3 regions of the Rhizobium sp. TAL182 genome follow, and region 3 is predicted to be linked to each of the others. Evidence: riboswitches for the same ligand, from Rfam matches in the RefSeq annotation. Region 3 holds a riboswitch; each other region holds the start of a gene.
The links. A riboswitch is a leader RNA that binds a small molecule or an ion and turns the genes downstream of it on or off. The one in region 3 is predicted to bind thiamine pyrophosphate.
Positions count from the first base shown of each region.

Region 1: linked by a shared signal. The riboswitch ahead of Tal182_RS20895 (ABC transporter permease) and the one ahead of thiC (phosphomethylpyrimidine synthase ThiC) in region 3 are both predicted to bind thiamine pyrophosphate.
Region 2: linked by a shared signal. The riboswitch ahead of thiM (hydroxyethylthiazole kinase) and the one ahead of thiC (phosphomethylpyrimidine synthase ThiC) in region 3 are both predicted to bind thiamine pyrophosphate.

Region 1 covers NZ_CP021024.1:4,201,289-4,203,471, forward strand. The annotation lists gene Tal182_RS20885 (SDR family oxidoreductase) at 1-107, opposite strand, end outside; gene soxR (redox-sensitive transcriptional activator SoxR) at 231-701, opposite strand; TPP riboswitch at 1,034-1,147, shown strand; gene Tal182_RS20895 (ABC transporter permease) at 1,308-2,114, shown strand; gene Tal182_RS20900 (ABC transporter ATP-binding protein) at 2,111-2,183, shown strand, end outside.
Region 2 covers NZ_CP021028.1:378,856-381,038, reverse strand. The annotation lists gene Tal182_RS28450 (DUF1349 domain-containing protein) at 228-812, shown strand; TPP riboswitch at 908-1,004, shown strand; gene thiM (hydroxyethylthiazole kinase) at 1,046-1,846, shown strand; gene thiE (thiamine phosphate synthase) at 1,843-2,183, shown strand, end outside.
Region 3 covers NZ_CP021025.1:86,118-88,300, reverse strand. The annotation lists gene Tal182_RS22625 (acyltransferase) at 1-1,018, shown strand, start outside; TPP riboswitch at 1,124-1,255, shown strand; gene thiC (phosphomethylpyrimidine synthase ThiC) at 1,350-2,183, shown strand, end outside.

The DNA of each region.
Region 1 (2,183 bases), on a different replicon from region 3:
ACCTTCGCGCGGCAGTCCAGGAACTGCCGGGCCACTTCGAGGCCGATGCCCCGCCCGGCGCCGGTCACGATGACATTGCGATTCTCGAATAGTCTCGGATGGAACACGAAGCCGTCCTCCTCGCGGACAAAGCCGCCTGTTGCGCCATTCGCCCTTAACATATGAGCGCGCCGGCCGAAAGAAAGGCGGCATCATCTTTCCGCGAGAGGCTAGCGCTCTTCCTCGAAAGCTCACACTTCGTTTTCGCTCTCCAGCAGCCGCGGGCCCGGCCCTTCCTCGCCGAGCCGATCGAAGGGATTGCGCAACGGACAGCTTTCGATCGACAGGCAGCCGCAGCCGATGCAGCCGGTCAGACGGTCTCGCAGCAGGCTCAGCTGTCTGATTCGCGTGTCGAGCTCATCCTTCCAGCGCGCCGACAGCGTCTGCCAGTCGGCAACCGTCGGCGTGCGTCCCTGCGGCAGGGAGGCAAATGCCGTCTGGATTTCCGAAAGCGGAATGCCGACACGTTGCGCCACCTTGATGATGCCGAGCCGGCGAAGCACATCGCGTCCGTAGCGCCGCTGGTTGCCGCGCGTGCGGATACTCGAGATCAGCCCCTTGACCTCATAGAAATGCAGCGCCGAGACGGCAAGACCGCTGCGTTGCGCCACTTCACCGACCGTCAGAAGCCTGCCGAGCGGCGTTGCAGAAATCCTATTCATCGCCTATTGACCTCAATATTAGTTGAGGTTTTATAACCCCTGCTCCCCCGCCCGTAAAGCGCGAGGCGCAGGAAGGAGCGGCAGTGAGATCATCCGGTCGATAAAAGCTGGAACGAGGGCATCGGCGCTCGTCCGCCCCCGTATCGATCGCTCCAGCCGATATAGCCCCCGAGAGGCGAGCGCTCGGGTTCCGTTCCCGGCAGGTACGGAACCTCGGAAACACCCGGACAGGACCTCTGTCCGGGTGTTTTTTCTTTTGCGCCCCATCCCGACCGGCCGGACTGCTTTGCAATTTTGCGGTTGCGGCAAGAAAACCCCGATGATAGTTTTCGCCGAAATAACAGGGGAGCTCCGTGTCGCCGGGGCTGAGATGCGAGGCGCAAGCTTCCGGACCCTTCTAAGCTGATCTGGGTAATGCCAGCGGAGCGAGGTCCAAATGCATTCCGGCGCGCAAGTGTCACTCTACCCGACGTCCGGCCATTCCGCCGGCATCCCTATCGATGCCGTCAAGGCAATCGCCCCGAATTGCGGCAGGCTGCGCATCGAGACCGATGCCCTCGACAGGTTTGCGCCAACGGCCCGACGAAAGCCTGAAATCGAGCGCCGATGACATCGCCACGCCCATCGGATTCGCGTCTTGCGACGCTCTGTCTCGCCGTGTACCGGGCAATGCCCGCCTTGCTCGCAGGCTTTGCCTTTCTGGCGGCATGGGAACTCTATGTCGATCTTTCCGGCATCAAACCGTCCATTCTGCCGGCGCCTTCGCGTATCCTTGTCCAGGGCTGGCTGAACCGAGAGGGGCTGATATCAAACACCTGGCCGACGCTCGGCGCCACACTCGGCGGTTTCGCTCTGTCGCTCGCCTTCGCCTTCGCCTCTTCGATCCTGATGGATTTCATGCCCTTCATGCGCCGGGCACTGCTGCCGATCTTCATTGCCAGTCAGACTTTGCCGCTGGTGGCGATTGCACCCCTCGTCGTTCTCTGGTTCGGTTTCGGCCTTTTGCCGAAGATATTGCTGGTGGCCCTCGTCACCTTTTTCCCGCTGCTCGTTGCCCTGCTTCAGGGTTATGAGGCAACCGACCGCGATATTGCCGAATTGCTGAACTCGATGAAGGCGAGCCGCTGGCGCATTTTCCGCCTGGCGCGCCTTCCCTCCTCTTTGCCCTTTTTCTTCGCGGGTCTCAGGATCTCGATCACCTATGCCGTCGTCGGCGCGATCTTTGCCGAATATGCCGGCGCTGCAAGCGGCCTCGGCATCTATATCCTCAACGCCAAGAACAATTTCCGTCCCGATCTCGTGCTCGCCGCCGTGATCATCAGCGCTCTCTTGACGCTCTGCCTCTTCGCGCTGACGCTGGTTATCCAGCGTTTCGTCATGCCCTGGCAGCCATCCCAGGAGCGGCGCCGATGACCGGTCAGATGCTTGAGCTGCGCAACATCTCGAAATCCTTCGACGGCATGAAGGTTCTGAGCGACATTT
Region 2 (2,183 bases), on a different replicon from region 3:
TGAGGGCTCCCGTTAAGTTCCACAATTATGTAATTCATCTTTTTGTAACAGAATAAGAGATGAAGTAATCGTGTCAAGCGGAAGCCCACGGATTATGTCGTGAGACGAGGGTCGCGACGGCCAACACCGCCGAACCGCGGGTGCGGCTGGCCGCCTTCGCGAAGCTCGCGCATTATGGGGGCGCTAAGAATCGGCAGCGCCCGCGGCTTCAATAAAGCGAGGATGGAATGGACATCGATTTCAACAACGGAAAATGGCTGAACGAACCGACAAGCTGGCACGCCGACGCAACCGGTCTGACGCTGACGACAGGCGAGAAGACCGATTTCTGGCGGGAGACCTATTACGGCTTCACCCGCGACAGCGGCCACTTCCTCGCCTTCCCCACCGCCGATAGCTTCACCGCCCAGATCCGCGTGCAAGGCGAGTTCCGCACCCTCTACGACCAGGCCGGCCTGATGGTGCGCCTCGACGAAAAACGCTGGGTCAAGACGGGCGTCGAATTCACCGACGGCGAAGCCTTCCTCAGCACCGTCGTCACCGACGGCAAGTCCGACTGGTCCGTTTCGCAGCCCTTCAAGGAACTTGAGGATTTCCACATCCGCGTTACCGTCGCAGCCGGCGCGCTACGCATTCAGGCCTCCAGCGACGGCAGCCGCTGGCCGCTGCTGCGGTTAGCGCCCCTCCCGATTGCCGACAGATACGAGGTCGGGCCGACCGCCTGCACGCCGGAACGCAGCGGATTGACAGTGCAGTTTTCGGAGTTTTCGATCGGGGCAGCGATTACGACGGATCTGCATGATTTAAGTTGAGGAACGCTGTGATCCCTTCAACCAGCTTTGTCGGAAGGCAGGCGAAACGTCATTTTCGGGATGACAGCCGCGTGGTTCTCTGCGAAAAAGAGCGCGATGAGAGACAGGGGCGTTCGTCGACAGACGGGCTGAGAAGAACCCTTCGAACCTGAACCGGATAATGCCGGCGGAGGGAGTCGCTCGGGGATCGCCGTAGACGCCGCCCCGCGCCTGCCCCGCCTGAAAGGGGCGCTATGCAGAGCAAGACCACCTCAGCCATGCTGGAGGCGATGCGCGAAAAGCCGCCGCTCGTCCACTGCATCACCAATTATGTCGCCATGAACATCGCGGCCAATGTCCTGCTGGCATCCGGCGCTTCGCCCGCCATGGTGCATGCGGCTGAGGAAGCCGGCGAATTCGCCGGCATCGCGAGCGCGCTGACCGTCAACATCGGCACGCTGTCGACCCAATGGCTCGACGGCATGCAGGCGGCGGCGAAGGCCGCGGCCGCAGCCGGCAAACCCTGGGTGCTCGATCCGGTGGCGCATTATGCGACGGGCTTTCGCCGCCAAGCGGTCGCCGATCTGCTGGTGCTGAAGCCCACGATCATCCGCGGCAATGCCTCCGAGATCATCGCGCTTGCCGGCGGGGAGAGCCGCGGCCAGGGCGTCGACAGCCGCGATCCGGTCGAGCAGGCGGAGGATTCGGCCAGTCGGCTCGCGGAGCGGCAGCAGGCAATCGTCGCCGTCACCGGCGCCGTCGATTTCGTGACCGATGGCGCGAGGGCGGTGCGCATCAAGGGCGGATCAGTGCTGATGCCGCAGGTCACCGCACTCGGCTGCTCGCTCACCTGCCTGGTCGGAGCTTTCGCCGCCACCGCGCCCGAGGATCTGTTCGGCGCCACCGTCGCAGCGCTCGCAACCTTTGCCGTCGCCGGCGAAGATGCCGCGCTCGGGGCGGCCGGCCCCGGCTCCTTCGCCTGGCGCTTCCTCGATGCGCTGGCCGCGCTCGACGGCGAAGCGCTGGATGCGAGAGCCAGGGTATCGATCGCATGAAGGCTTTCGACCTTTCGCTCTACCTCGTCCTCGATCCGGATCTCTGCGCCCGGATCGGCATGGTCGAGACCGCCCGCCTTGCCGTTGCCGGCGGCGCGACGATGGTGCAGCTGCGCGACAAACAGGCGGGGATAGCACGCATGATCGAGACCGGCCGCGCCTTGAAACAGGCGCTCGGCGGCACCGGCGCCCACCTCATCGTCAACGACGCCGTCGAGGCGGCGATCGCCATCGGCGCCGATGGCCTGCATATCGGCCAGGAAGACATGGATGCGCGCACCGCGCGGGGGATGATCGGCCCCGACATGATCCTCGGCCTCTCGGTCGAGACCGAAGC
Region 3 (2,183 bases):
CTTCCTGGACGAGCTTCGGGGGATAGCGGCGCTGTCAGTGGTTCTCCTACATGCTAACCAGGCTTTTGCCTTCGGCCTTCATTTTCACGCCTATCTGGCGGTGGATTTCTTCTTTTGTCTCAGTGGCTTCGTTCTCGCACACGGATATGACGCAAAGCTGAAGTCGGGCATGTTGCGAAACAGGACATTCCTCCTCAAACGCACAATACGACTTTATCCCATGATCGCGGTCGGTGTCGCTTTAGGCGTTCTCGCGGCGCAATTTACCTACGCCTCGATTCTTTCCGGTCTTGACGTCTCGATTCTTGCACTCGGCGCATTGCTTCTTTTGCCGCTCGGACTTTTGGTGGGACAAGAGGCGTTCGCGATCAACAACCCCCTCTGGTCTATCTGTTTTGAAATAGTCGCAGGCGTGGCCTACGGCTCAGTCGCCCGACGGAGAATTCGTCTTTGGCATGAGATAGCGGCTCTCGCCCTATTGGCCGCAGCGCTTTTCGCCGTCGTCTCGATCGAGGGTACCGTCGGACCGGTCGGATTTGGCAGCTGGCGAACGTTCTTCGAGGGATTGGTCAGGGTCGGCTTTTCGTTCCTTGCCGGTGTGCTGATCTTCCGCTGGGATATAAGCAACCGTATCAGGGCGGTACCGCCTCAGGTCCCGCTTTTCCTCCTGATCGCGGTTCTGTTTTGCCCCTTTGCCGTCGCCAGAGACATCTTCGACTTCGTCTGCATCGCTATCATATTTCCGATCGTGCTCGTGCTGGCCGTAGCGGTTTCCTCCCATGAGAAACGGCCATTCGCCGCATATCTTGGCCAGATATCTTATCCTCTCTACATCGTCCATCAGCCAATAATGCAACTCGGCGCTCAGCTCCAAATCTCCACCGGCGAGGTGATCCCACGGCCGATCACCGCCGGCCTCGCACTCCTGACTGCCATAGCTGTTGCGCATCTCTTGTACACTCGCTTCGATACACCCGTGCGCGTCTATTTAGGCCGCAAGCTGCTCAGACCAGCTTGACGGCGTCGTTTTTTGCGACGGCGGCAACCCCCGTGCTAGGGATTGGGCGATGGAAACGCATCGGGTCGTGGCTTGACACGAAGGCCGCTCCGGTCTTTGATGCCGAACATTCACCAGGGGTGTCCCGGCAAGGGGCTGAGATTCTGCTGAACAATATGGCTTTGCCTGTTGTGGCGCAGTGACCCGTTGAACCTGATCCAGTTCATACTGGCGTAGGGACGGTGCGGACGCGGCGGCTGTTGGGCGAATCTCGCTTTGTCGCGCAAAGCGTCTTTCCATCATTCCAACACTGGAACTGGGTCTCCAAACGTCAAACCTTGGAGCCTCATCCATGAATATTGTTGCACCCCAGCTTACTCCCGTCGTCACCACCGGCCCGCTTCCGGCCTCGACCAAGATCGTCAAACCCGGAACGCTCTATCCGGATCTGCGCGTGCCGATGCGCGAAATCAGCCTTCACCCGACCTCCGGCGAGCCGCCGGTCACGGTCTATGATTCCTCCGGCCCCTATACCGATCCGGCCCATGTGGTTTCCATCGACGCCGGTCTGCCGCGTTTGCGCGAGGCCTGGGTCAGGGCGCGCGGCGACGTCGAAACTTATGAAGGCCGGGTGGTGAAGCCTGAAGACAATGGTTTTGCCACGGGCGAACGGCTGACGCCGGAATTTCCCATTCGCAACACGCCGCTAAAGGCAAAGGCCGGCCGCGCCGTCACCCAACTCGCCTATGCGCGTGCCGGCATTATCACCCCGGAAATGGAATTTATCGCGATCCGCGAAAACCTCGGCCGGCAGGCCGCGAAGGAGGCGCTCGCCCGCGACGGCGCGAGCTTCGGCGCGCATGTTCCGGATTTCGTGACGCCCGAATTCGTGCGCCGGGAAGTCGCCGAGGGCAGGGCGATCATCCCGGCCAATATCAACCACCCCGAATCCGAACCGATGATCATCGGCCGGAATTTCCTAGTGAAGATCAACGCCAATATCGGCAATTCGGCCGTCACCTCGTCGATGGCGGAAGAGGTGGAAAAGATGGTCTGGGCGATCCGCTGGGGCGCCGACACAGTCATGGACCTTTCCACCGGTCGCAACATTCACAACATCCGCGAATGGATCATTCGCAACTCGCCGGTTCCGATTGGAACCGTGCCGCTTTACCAGGCGCTCGAG